DNA from 2 places in the Lacinutrix gracilariae genome. Region 2 is predicted to be linked to the other one. Evidence: riboswitches for the same ligand, from Rfam matches in the RefSeq annotation. Region 2 holds a riboswitch; the other holds the start of a gene.

Region 1 (6,807 bases), on a different contig from region 2:
TGTTCTTGTTTAGGTAATTTTGCTAATTCTGCAGCTGCAGATTGCACATCTTGATTTTGGTAATCTTGTATAATATTACCATCTTTTAAAACCACAGTTCTACTACTAAAAGTAGCAATGTCTGGTTCATGCGTTACAAACGTAATGGTAATACCTTGTTTGTTTAACTCTTGAAATAAAGACATGATTTCATAAGAGGTTCTAGTATCTAAATTTCCTGTTGCTTCATCGGCTAAAATCATTACTGGGTTATTTACCAAAGATCTAGCAATAGCAACACGTTGTTGTTGTCCTCCAGAAAGTTGCGCAGGCGTATGATGTAAACGCTCTCCTAATCCTACTTTTTCAAGAGCTTCAACAGCTCGTTTTCTACGTTCTTCAGAAGAAACTTTACTGTTATATAATAAAGGTAATTCTACGTTTTCAATAGCAGATGTTCGTGCTAATAAATTATAAGATTGAAAAATGAATCCTATTTTTTCGTTTCTAATAGTTGCTAGTTCATTACGTGACAAATCTTTAACACTAACACCATCAATTTCATAGGTTCCAGAAGTGGGTTGATCTAAACAACCCAAAATATTTAACATAGTACTTTTACCAGAACCACTAGATCCCATTATGGTAACAAACTCGCCTTCTTTTATAGAAAATGAAATACCTCTTAATGCATGAACCGTTTCGGTTCCCATGGTAAAATCACGTTTTAAATCCTGTATTTTTATTATTTCTTTACTCATGGTTTTCTATTTTTTTCTGTTTCCTCCTGGATGTTGTGGCATAAAAGGGCTTTCACTTTTTTCTGTAGTACTAGCTTCTGATTTAGAAACACCTTTTAAACTATATACTAATTTATCGCCTTCTGAAATTCCGCTTAAAATTTGAACGTTTACACCATCACTAGCACCAAGTGTTACCGTTTTAGGTGTAATAGATCCATTAGATTCTAATACCCAAAGAGCGGTTGCTTCTCTAGATCTTTCGCTATTATTTGTCTCTAATTGATGTTGTTGGTTGTAAGTAGCAAGTATTTCTCTTTCTGGTTTAAAGTTGATTGCTTTAGCTTCAGCAGTTAACACATCATTTAACTCTAAAGTAAAAATAGAAATGGTTGCTGTTAAACCTGGTTTTAGTTTTAAATCTTCATTATCTGCTTTAACAACTACTGTATAAGTAACTACATTTGAGGTTACTGTTGGGTCTAAACGTACTTGTGTTACCACTCCTTTAAAAGTTTCACCTATGTAAGCATCTACTGTAAATTCTACACGTTGTCCTTCTTTTACTTGTCCTATATCTGCTTCATCTACATCTGCTTCTACTTGCATTTCTTTTAAGTCTTGAGCAATAGTAAATAAGGTTGGTGTACTGTAACTTGCAGCTACTGTTTGTCCTTCTTCAATATCTTTAGATAATACCACTCCGTCAATTGGAGAGTAAATATTAGCATATCCTAAGTTGGTTCTTGCCGATTGCAAATCAGAATAACGCTGTGTTACTGTACCTTTTGCTGTTTGATAGTTATAGTTAGCATCATCAAAATCAGACTTACTAATCACCTGATTATCGTATAAGGTTTTCTGTCTGTCGTAGATAGTTTTTGTATAATCTCTCTGGCTTACCGCATTATCATAAGCAGCTTGTGCTTGTGTAAGCGATGCTTGTAAATTGGTTTTATCTAACTCTGCTATTAATTGACCTTCTTTAACTACAGTGTTATAATCTACGTACACTTTTTCTACAACTCCAGACACTTGCGTACCAACATCTACTTGATTTATAGGTTCTATGGTTCCTGTTGCAGTAACCATTGTAGTAACATTTGCTTTTTTAGCAGCAACTGTTTTTGGTTCTATTACTACAGCGTCATCGCCTTTAAAAAAGCTAAAACCAACAATAGCAATTACTATTAATATTATGGCGCTTATTATGATTTTCTTATTATTTTTCATGATTGTATGGTTTAAAGTTTAATGTCGTTTCCTTGGTAAAATTGTAATAATTGGTGGTATAAAATATTTAAGTATTTAGCTTGTAAATAATTTTGTTGTGCATTAGTAAACGTGTTTTGGCTTATTACTAAATCTGTAGTACTTAAAGCGCCTAATTCATATTTTTTCTGCGCTAGTTTATATGATTGTTCTGCTGCTATTTTAGAAGCTTCAGAAGCAATAACTTGTTCTTGTGCAGATAATGCGTTTTGATATGCTGTTTCTACTTTTTTATACACTTCTTTTTCTGTAGATTGCTTTTGTATTTCTGCTTTTTCAATATTTAGTTCAGCTGTTTTTACTGCTGCTTTTGTTTGGTTTCTATTGAAAATTGGAATACTTAAAGATAATCCTAATTTTTGATTAAAGTTTATATCAAACTGATCTGAAAACGTATTGTCATTAACACTAGTGAAACCTGAACCTACACTTCCTGTTAAGGATAATGTTGGTAAAAAAGCTCCTTTAGCAATATCTAATTCTTTTTCATTAGCAGCAATATTTAAATTACTAGCTTGTATTTCTGGAAGAATTCCTAAAGCTTTACTATAAACGGTTGCTTTATCCATTTCAAGATTTATTAAATCCATGTTTTCATCAATGCTTTCTACTTGCATATCATCCATTGGAGATAATTCTAACAATTGTTTTAGCTGAATAATATATTGTTGGTAATCATTTTTAGCTGCTATAACATTGTATTTGTTTGTAGCTGTTTGGCTTTGTGCTTCGGTATAATCACTTAAAGCGATTGTTCCTGCATCTAAACGAGCTTTAGCTCTTTCTTCTTCTGTTTCTGAAGCTAATAAATTGTTTTCCGCAATAGCGATATTTTCTTTACTATAAAGGGTTTGCAGATATACTTCTAGAATGTTTAAAACGATGTTATTTTTTTCTACTTCTTCTAAAAAAATACTCTGTTCTAACAATATTTTGTTTTGCTTAATTTCATTATTAAGTTGGTTTCCTTTAAACAAAGTCATTGAACTATTAATACCAACATTGGTACTATGAATTTGGTCTGTAACATAATCGCTAGTAATTGGGTCAATGGTATTACCACTAGAAAAATTTTGCGATGCACTACCAAATAAGTTAGGCAATCTAGATGATTTTGCTTTACTATAATCTACTTCTGCAATGCTTTTATTTAAAGTTGCATCTTTAACAGTAATATTATTTTCTAAAGCATAGCTAATGCAGTCTTCTAAAGACCACACTTTTGGTGTGTTGCTATCAGAAACCTCTTGAGCAAAAGATAACTGCATAAAGAATATGCTGGCAAGGATGAGATATAATTTCATTTTTTTGAGTGTTTTGATTTAACAATTCAAAGATGAAACTATATACTTACTTATTATAAAGCGATAGACGTTTGCGAGTATTGAATATACAAATGCCTTTATTTTATCGATGAGATTTTTATAAATTCTAAACCTTTTTCTATTTAAGTGTTAGTTCATTGTTTTTCACTTTAATACAGAACTTAAATATTTTATAAAAAATTAACATTTATTAAGAAATAGAACTGTTTTTATATATTACTTTTGCGCACTTAAATTAATTATCAAGAATCTCATAAAAAGGAGATAGCAACCTGCAATAACAAGCAAGGTGCTGAATAGATAAGCCAATTCATTGGAAAAAATGTTAACCCATACTTCTAATACGAATAGCTATTTCCTTTTTAAAATGAAAAAAAAAGACAAATGGCAAGTTCAAAAGCAATTACACCACAATTCTCTGCATTAATACCCTTATTTGTATTTGTATTTACCTTTTTAGGTGTAGGAATTTATCTTAACGACTTTTATGCTTTACCTGCACCAATAGCCGTTATTGTAGGTATAATAGTTGCGTTTTTAATGTTTAAACAAACTATAAATTCTAAAATAAACACCCTTTTAAAAGGATGTGGTGATGATAAAATATTAACCATGTGCTTGATCTATTTGTTAGCGGGAGCATTTGCAACCATAACTAAAACCACAGGAAGTGTAGATGCTATTGTAAATTTAGGATTAGACTTTATAGCAATACAGTATATTTATTTTGGTGTTTTTATAATTGCAGCTTTTTTATCGGTTTCTACAGGAACCTCTGTTGGTGCAATTGTAGCTTTAGCTCCTATTGTTATAGGTTTTGCAGAAAAAAGTAATGTAGATCCAGCTATTTTATGTGGTGCTTTATTAGGAGGTAGTATGTTTGGTGATAACTTATCTATTATATCAGACACCACTATTGCAGCAACACAATCTTTAGGTTGCAAAATGAGTGATAAATTTAAACAGAATATTAAAATAGCGCTTCCAGCAGCTTTGTTTACTATTGCTATTCTTGTTTTTCAAGGATTACAACTAGATTCTAATTTAGAAGACACTACTGTTTATACTTATTCTGTATTAAAAATAGCGCCTTATATTTTGGTTATTGCCTTATCTGTAATTGGTGTCAATGTATTTGTAACCTTACTTTTAGGTGTTATTTCTGGAGTGTTTTTAGGAATTGTATATGGAGATTTTACCTTAATAGAATCTACTAAAATAGCATACACAGGTTTTACAAATATGACAGAAATATTTCTTCTTTCATTGTTAACTGGTGGTTTAGCAGCTTTAGTATCTAGAAACGGAGGGATTGATTATTTTTTAATCAATATTAAAAAACTTATAAAAAATAAAAAATCAGCACAATTGGGTATTGCCTCTTTGGTTGGTACTATTAATATGGCAATTGCTAATAATACGGTTTCTATTATTATTGCAGGACCTATTGCAAAAACAATAAACGACGAGTATGAATTAGATAACAAAAACACTGCTTCTATTTTAGATATATTTGCTTGTATTGTTCAAGGTATTTTACCTTATGGCGCACAAGTATTAATGATTTTAAGTTTTTCTAATGGTAAAATAGATTATGTAGATCTTGTTTCTAATACCTGGTATTTACTACTACTGTTAATTTACACTTTATTATTTATAAGTTTTAAACCGTTTAGTTCAAAAAAAATAATTAAATCATAAGTAATACAACGGTTTTTATACATTCTTTTAATTTAATTATAATATTCTCATCTATAAATGAATAGGTTTCCTTAAGCCTTGTGTGAAAGTTATTTTTTAATTATTCCATTATCCTGTATTTAAGTTAACGTTATTTAAACGTTTATTTCATGATATACAGTTAATTAGTTTTATATTTATATATGAAAACTAAATTATTTTTTATAGGTTTATAGAAAAATAATATATTTTTATAACTTAACAAGACATTATTTTAAAAAGATACATGGTAAAAAAATATTTTGACAATCATAATATTTCTACTAAAACAAAAGTGCTTAATCTTTTATTTTATGTATCGTTTTTAGCTTCCATTTTAATTTGCATTACTTCAGAAAAAAAGCAGTTATTATGTACCATGCCTTTTCTTATTATAATATTATTATTAAAATATTTAAGTATTACAAAAAAGAAGGCAGATCCTTTGTATGTTGTGGCTTTAATAGCTGTTTTTATTTCAACCACTTTAAGTTTATTTTCTTTTAAAGAATACTTTGTTTGGGTTGCTTCTTTTACCTCTTTATACCTAATACTATGTAGCTTAACCCTTAGAAAATATTTAAATAAAGGTAAATTTAAATCTTTACTTCAAGGCTCTGTTATTGTAGGTATCATGTTAGTATTATATTTAATTTTAGCAGTTGTAGAACTCGTTATAAATTATATACCAGACAATAATCAGTTCTTTATATTTTTAGGAGCTTTTTGTTTATTTATTTTCTCTTTAACATTTGCTGTTATTTATATTAATGATAAATATGCCAACGGAACCATTTTATTAGCTTCAGGTATTTTTACTATTTTTCAAATAGCATTAGCTCCTATTAATGAGCTTTTTTTATTCACTAAAACCTTCACGCTTATCATTATTATTTGTCATATCATTTCCATTTTTCTTTTTATAAAGTTTATAACAGAAACAAATCCGAAGGAAAATAATGTAAATAATACATACCTGTAAAACTCCAGTACTTCTCTATTATAGTTTACCTAAATACCTTTGAATATAAATTTATGTTAAAAAAAGAATGAACATTCATTTTTTACTTACCTTTGTATTATAATTTTAGATAATGGCAAAACTTCAAAAAAGTATAGATAAAAGAAATGCGCTAGTTAAAGCAACCATTGAGTTAGTAAATAATAATGGTTTTCACGCTACGCCAATGAGTAAAATTGCAAAAATGGCAAATGTATCACCTGCTACCATTTATTTATATTTTGAAAACAAACAAGATTTAGTAAATCAAACATACATAGATGTAAAAGCAGAATACACCGAATATGCTTTTAAAAACTATGATGAAACCATGTCTGTAGAAGCTGGTTTTGAACGCATCTGGAAACGTATTGCAGACTTTAAACTTAAAGAATGTGAAAACGCTATGTTTTTGGCACAATGTGATAATACACCAATGATTGATGCACATAGCAGACAGGAAGGTATCAAACACCTACAACCACTACTCGACCTTTGGGAACGTGGTAGAAAAGAAGGTATAATTAAACCCTTGTCTGATTATTTATTATATGCCTATTCTATAAATCCGTTATCGTTTTTAATGATGATTCAAAAAAGAGGTGATATTCAATTAGATGAAAAACAATTAGAAGAAGCCTATCAATCTGCTTGGAGCAGTATAAAACAATGTAAATAAAATGAATAAATCTGCTATAATACTAGGCGCAACCGGTTTAACCGGAAGCATATTACTTCAAAAATTATTAGAAGATGATAGGTACCAAAGTAT
Region 2 (6,807 bases):
TAAATTAATTCTAACTCCTTAATTTCTTTAGTGACATCTACTATTTTTCCTGCAACAGCTGTAGCTGCAGCAACTAATGGGCTAGCAAGAATGGTTCTTGAACCTTGACCTTGTCGTCCTTCAAAATTTCTGTTAGAAGTAGATACGCAATATTCGCCTTGCGGAATTTTATCATCATTCATTGCTAAACACGCAGAACAACCTGGTTGTCTTAATGTAAAACCTGCTGCTTCAAAAATATCTTTTAAGCCTTCTTCAATAATTTGTGTTTCTACTTGTTTACTTCCAGGAACCAACCAAGCTGTAACATTACTTGCTTTTTGTTTTCCTTTTATAAAGTTTGCAGCAATTCTAAAATCTTCAATTCTTGAATTTGTACAGCTACCAATAAACACATAATTAATAGGTTTGTTTATTAGGCTTTCTCCTGCTTTAAAATTCATGTATGCTAAAGACTTTTTAAAAGACGCGTTAGACTCTACAGGAATGTTTTCGGTAATTTTAATTCCCATTCCAGGATTAGTACCATAGGTAATCATTGGTTCTATATCTTCGGCATCAAAAAAGTATTCTTTATCAAAAGTAGCACCTTCATCTGTTGGTAAGGTTTTCCAATAAGCTACTTTTTTATCAAAATCTTCGCCTTTAGGAGCAAATTCTCTTCCTTTTACATAATCAAAAGTAGTTTGGTCTGGTGCAATCATTCCTCCTCGAGCTCCCATTTCAATACTCATATTGCAAACAGTCATTCTTCCTTCCATGCTCATTTCTTCAAAAACATTTCCTGCATATTCGCAAAAATATCCTGTTCCAGAATTGGTGCCTAGTTTAGAGATAATATAAAGAATAACATCTTTTGGTAATACGCCATTTTTTAGTTTACCATTAACAGATACTCGTAAGCTTTTTGGTTTTGTAAGTAGCAAGCATTGGCTAGCAAATACTTGTGCTACTTGACTAGTACCTATACCAAATGCAATGGTACCAAAAGCACCATGAGTAGAGGTGTGGCTGTCACCACAAACCATGGTCATTCCTGGTTGTGTAAAACCTAACTCTGGAGCCATTACATGAACAATACCATTGTATTTATGACCTAGTTGGTATAAGGTAATATTGTTTTTTTTACAATTAACAGATAGTTGCTCTAGTTGTTTTTTAGAGAGTTCATCTTTAATAGGTTGATCTTGATTTTGTGTTGGTGTATTGTGGTCTGCTGTAGCCACAATTTGCTGAGGTCTAAAAATAGGAATTCCGCGATCTTCTAATTCATTAAAAGCTTGCGGACTTGTTACCTCGTGTATTAAATGTTTGTCTATATAAAGTACCTGTGGACCATCTTCTATAGTGTCTACCACATGTGCATCCCAGACTTTATCAAATAGTGTCTTTTTCATTTATGCGGAAATTATTTGTTGGTAGATGTTACTTGTTTCAATAATTTGATGAATATCATTATCATTAATTTCTTTCTTTTTATCTGCAAAAGTTAAAAAGCTAGCGTAAATTTCATCTAATTGAAGTTTGGTTAGCTCATAACCTACATTTTTTGCTCGGTATGCTAAAGCAGCTCTACCGCTTCTTGCGGTTAGTACAATAGCAGATTCTGTTACACCAACATCTTTAGGGTCTATAATTTCGTAAGTTTCACGATTTTTAATAACGCCATCTTGGTGTATTCCAGAGCTATGTGCAAAAGCATTTGCGCCTACAATAGCTTTGTTAGGTTGGGTGTAAATTCCCATGCTATCAGATACCAATTGGCTTATTCCGTATAGCATTTGTGTGTTAATATTTGTGTCTAAATTTAAGTAAGGATGTTGTTTTAAAACCATGACAACCTCTTCTAAAGCGGTGTTTCCTGCACGTTCGCCAATACCATTTATGGTACATTCAATTTGGCGAGCACCATTAATTACACCTTCAATAGAGTTAGCGGTTGCTAAACCTAAATCATTATGGCAATGGCAAGATAAAATCGCTTTTTCTATGCCTTTTACATTTTCTTTTAGGTATTTAATTTTTGCACCATATTCACTTGGTAAGCAATATCCTGTAGTGTCTGGAATATTTAAAACCGTTGCACCAGCTTTTATAGCAGCTTCACAAACTCTTGCTAAATATTCATTGTCTGTTCTTCCTGCGTCTTCTGCATAAAACTCTACATCTTCAACAAAAGATTTGGCGTATTTTACGGCTTCATAAGCACGTTTAATTATCGCTTCTTTATTCGATTTGAATTTATGAAGAATGTGCGAGTCTGATGTGCCAATTCCTGTGTGTATTCTAGCTTTTTTAGCCTTTTTTAACGCTTGGGCAGCAACTTTTATATCGTTTTCTACGGCTCTGGTTAAACCACAAACAGTAGCGTTTTTTACGATTTTAGAAATTTCTTCTACAGATTTAAAGTCGCCTGGACTAGAGACGGGAAATCCGGATTCTATAACATCCACTCCAAGTTGATCTAGCTGTTTTGCAATGATAACCTTTTGCTCTGTGTTCAGTTTGCAACCAGGAACTTGCTCTCCATCTCGAAGCGTTGTATCAAAGATTTGTATATTGTTACTTGACATTTATCAAAAAATATTTTTGTATTGTATAACGAATTTATATTTTGATTAGGTATTATTATTTGATTTTGAGTTACTTTTACGATGTTCAAAAGCATAAACATAATTTAAAGTATTGATAATCAAGAAGTTAAATTAATATTCTATTGATAACTAAAGAACAAAAAGATAATTTATTTCTGTTAGTTAAGTCTTTAACTAAATCTGAAAAAAGACAATTTAAATTGTATGTAGGCAGACTTGGGGTAAACTCAGATTCTAAATTTTTAAAACTTTTTAATCTTTTAGATAAGGCTCAAGTGTATGATGAAACTGCAATATTAAAAAGTGGCATTGTTAAAAAACAACAAATAGCCAATGTTAAAGCACATTTGTACAAGCAGATTTTAGTAAGTTTAAAACTAAACCCTTCACACCAAAATATACGTTCTCAAATTAGAGAGCAATTAGATTTTGCTTCTATTTTATACCATAAGGGCTTGTATAAACAAAGTTTGAAAATACTAGATAAAGCAAAAGAACTGGCTATTGTAAATGAAGAAAAAAATGCTGCTTTTGAAATTATAGAACTTGAAAAAGTAATAGAATCACAATACATAACAAGAAGTATTAGTACACGTGCAGATGAGCTGGCAACACAGGCAAAAGAAATTAGTGCCTTAAATTTAATTGCAAGTAAATTATCTAATCTATCGTTACAGCTTTACAGTATTATTTTAAAAACTGGTTATGTTAAAAATGAAGAGGAAAGCCGTTTAGTAACCGAATATTTTAATAAAAGAATTCCTAAATTTGATTTAACAAAAACAGGCTTTCGTGAAAAATTATGGTTTTATAAAGCGCATTTATGGTATAGTTTTTTACTACAAGATTTTTTAAATTGTTATAAATATGCATCAAAGTGGGTAGATTTATTTTATCAAAATCCTAGTATGATAAATTTAAATCCCGTTTTTTTCTTAAAAGGAAATAACTACCTGTTAGAGGCTATTTATTTTATTAGAAATAAGCCAAAGTTTATTGAAAAATTAAACGAGTTTAAAGTTACAGTTGCTAGTGATGGTTTTCCTAAAGATGAAAACGTTGCCAGCTTGGTTTTTTTGTATACCAACTTTCATAATATAAATCAATATTTTATTGATGGTAGTTTTAGTGAAGGTTTAGCGCTTATTCCTCAGATTGAAAAAGAATTAATTCCGTATAGTAATAAAATTGATGCACACCATAAAATGGTTTTTTATTACAAATTTGCTAGTATGCATTTTGGAGCAGGAAACAATAAAGAATGCATTAAATATTTAGATAAAATTATTTCTAATAAAACGCTTTCTATGCGTGAAGATTTACTGTGTTTTTCTAGAGTTTTAAACCTGGTTGCGCATTATGAGGCAGGTTTAGATTATCATTTAGAAACCTTACTGCGTAGTACTTATAAGTTTTTAATTAAAATGAATGAGCTTCATGAGGTGCAAAAAGAAATGATAAAATTTATTAGAGGTTTGCAAGATATTTATCCGCAAGATCTTAAAAAGGAATTTAAAAAACTGTTGGTGGTTTTAAAACAATATGAAGATCATCCTTATGAGCGTCGTGCGTTTTTATATTTAGATATTATTTCTTGGCTAGAAAGTAAAATTGAAAATAAGCCTGTAGGTCAGATTATTAAAGACAAGTACTTAGCAGAGCACACCTAGTTTTTAGCCTTCCTCAAAAAAAAGAATGAAAAAAAAAGCTTAAAAAATTTGGATATTAAATTTTTGTAATGCAATATTTGTGCTCACAAAGTTCAAACACTTACTGAAATGTTATCAAGAAAGGTGGAGAGATAGACTCTATGAAGCCTTAGCAACCCTTAGATTTACTATGAAGGTGCTAAATTCTACTTAATGTTCGATTCATTAATCGAAGTATTGGATAGATAACTCAAACCCAATTACTCATCTGTAATTGGTATTTTCTTTTTAACATTTTTCTATTAAGTACGCTTCTAACGAGGCTTATTTGGCTTTTGGTTTAATTTATTTTAATTCAAAATTTAGAAAAATGAGTACACAAAAATTCGCAACTAAAGCGTTGCACGCAGGACACGACGTTAGTCAAACTTCAGGAACCAGAGCAGTTCCTATTTACCAAACTTCATCTTATGTTTTTGATGATTCTGATGATGCAGCAGGAAGATTTAATCTTTCGGTTCCAGGGTTTATTTACACACGATTAAATAATCCTACAAATGATATTCTAGAACAACGTTTAGCTGCCTTAGAAGGTGGTATTGCAGCAGTAGCAACTGCTTCTGGAACTGCAGCAATTTCAACAACTTTATTAACTCTTTTAAAAGCAGGTGATCATATTGTTGCCTCTAGTAGTTTGTATGGAGGAACCTATAATTTACTAAGTGTTACCTTACCAAGACATGGTATTACAACTACTTTTGTGGATCCTTCAGATGTTGAAAACTTTAAAAAAGCAAGCCAAGAAAATACAAGAGCATTTTTTGTAGAATCTTTAGGAAACCCAAAACTAGATGTTTTAGATATTGAAGCAATTGCTGAGGTGTCTAAAGCAAATAAAGTGCCTTTAATTGTTGATAATACAGTAGCAACACCTTATTTGTTAAACCCAATAGAGTATGGTGCTAATATTGTAATTCACTCGTTGACCAAGTATATTACTGGTAACGGAACCTCTCTTGGTGGAGTTATTATTGATGCAGGAACTTTTGATTGGACCAATGGTAAATTTCCTGAATTTACAGAACCATCTCCTGGTTATCATGGTTTAGTGTATAGCGAAGCTATTGGTGCTGCTGCTTTTATTGCAAAAATTAGAGTCGAAGGACTAAGAGATTATGGTGGAGCATTAAGCCCTTTTAATGCCTTTCAAATTATTCAAGGTTTAGAAACTTTAGAACTGCGTATACAAAAACACAGTGAAAATGCATTAGAATTAGCAACATGGTTAGAAGCGCAGCCAGAAGTGAATTGGGTGAATTATCCTGGTTTACAATCTAGTAAATATAAAAAACTTGCCGATAAATATTTGCCAAACGGACAAAGTGGCGTAGTTACCTTTGGTGTTGAAGGAGGTTTTGAATCGGCTAAAAAAATAGCAGATACCACAAAAATATTTTCATTACTGGCTAATATTGGCGATACCAAATCGTTAATTATTCACCCAGCAAGTACAACGCATCAACAATTAGATGATGCAGCACAAGAGGCAACAGGGGTTAGTAAAGATTTAATTCGTTTGTCTGTAGGAATTGAAAATATAGAAGATTTAAAAGCAGATTTAAAAGAAGCTTTTAAAGTGGTTAAAGAAACCATTTTAGCATAATATATTTTAGTTATACCTGCTTTGCTAATAAATTACAAAGCAGGTATAGCAATTAAAAACCTATAAATGGCTACGTTAAACTACATAAAAATACCAAGTTTTAAACTTGCTTCTGGTGTCTCTCAAGATATTAAATTATCCTATCAAACTTTTGGGCAACCTTTACATCAAGCACCTATTGTGCTAGTAAATCATGCGCTTACAGGAAATAGTAATGTGGCAGGAGAAGATGGCTGGTGGAACGATGTCATTGGCGATAACAAAGTTATAGATACTAAGGTATATACTGTTTTAGCTTTTAATATTCCTGGAAATGGTTATGATGGTTTTATTGTTGAAAACTACAAAGATTTTGTAGCAAGAGACATAGCAAAAATATTTTTGGTAGGATTAGAAAAACTAAAAATAAGTTCTGTTTTTGCACTAATAGGAGGTTCTTTAGGAGGAGGAATTGCTTGGGAAATGGCAGTGCTTTCTCCAAATCTTGCAGCGCATTTAATTGCAGTTGCAACCGATTGGAAATCTACAGATTGGCTAATTGCAAATTGCCAAATACAAGAACAGTTTTTAGTGAATTCTAACAATCCAGTGCACGATGCAAGAATGCATGCTATGTTGTGCTATAGAACGCCAAAATCATTTAAAGAACGTTTTAAGCGAAGTAGAAATAACGAGTTAGAAATTTTTAATGTAGAAAGTTGGTTGCTGCATCATGGTAAAAAGCTTCAAGAACGTTTTCAGTTGTCTGCCTATAAGTTAATGAATCAATTATTACGAAGCATAGACGTAACCAAAGGCAGAGAAAATTATGATGCAGTATTAAAAAATATAAAAGCAAACATTAGCATTATAGGTGTAGATTCTGATTTGTTTTTTACTGCAGAAGAAAATAGAGAAACAC

What was found. A riboswitch is a leader RNA that binds a small molecule or an ion and turns the genes downstream of it on or off. The one in region 2 is predicted to bind S-adenosylmethionine.
Region 1: another riboswitch for S-adenosylmethionine. It lies ahead of ACFSSB_RS04015 (Na+/H+ antiporter NhaC family protein); the one in region 2 lies ahead of ACFSSB_RS08765 (O-acetylhomoserine aminocarboxypropyltransferase/cysteine synthase family protein).

What each region holds. Positions count from the first base shown of each region.
Region 1 covers NZ_JBHULM010000007.1:247,252-254,058, forward strand. Annotated here, with positions in the region: gene ACFSSB_RS04000 (ABC transporter ATP-binding protein) at 1-740, opposite strand, end outside; gene ACFSSB_RS04005 (efflux RND transporter periplasmic adaptor subunit) at 747-1,952, opposite strand; gene ACFSSB_RS04010 (TolC family protein) at 1,964-3,295, opposite strand; SAM-I-IV-variant riboswitch at 3,551-3,649, shown strand; gene ACFSSB_RS04015 (Na+/H+ antiporter NhaC family protein) at 3,701-5,017, shown strand; gene ACFSSB_RS04020 (hypothetical protein) at 5,283-6,017, shown strand; gene ACFSSB_RS04025 (TetR/AcrR family transcriptional regulator) at 6,130-6,714, shown strand; gene ACFSSB_RS04030 (NAD(P)H-binding protein) at 6,716-6,807, shown strand, end outside.
Region 2 covers NZ_JBHULM010000011.1:356,597-363,403, reverse strand. Annotated here, with positions in the region: gene leuC (3-isopropylmalate dehydratase large subunit) at 1-1,397, opposite strand, end outside; gene ACFSSB_RS08775 (2-isopropylmalate synthase) at 1,398-2,573, opposite strand; gene ACFSSB_RS08770 (hypothetical protein) at 2,720-4,264, shown strand; SAM riboswitch class I at 4,373-4,495, shown strand; gene ACFSSB_RS08765 (O-acetylhomoserine aminocarboxypropyltransferase/cysteine synthase family protein) at 4,614-5,906, shown strand; gene thrA (bifunctional aspartate kinase/homoserine dehydrogenase I) at 5,973-6,807, shown strand, end outside.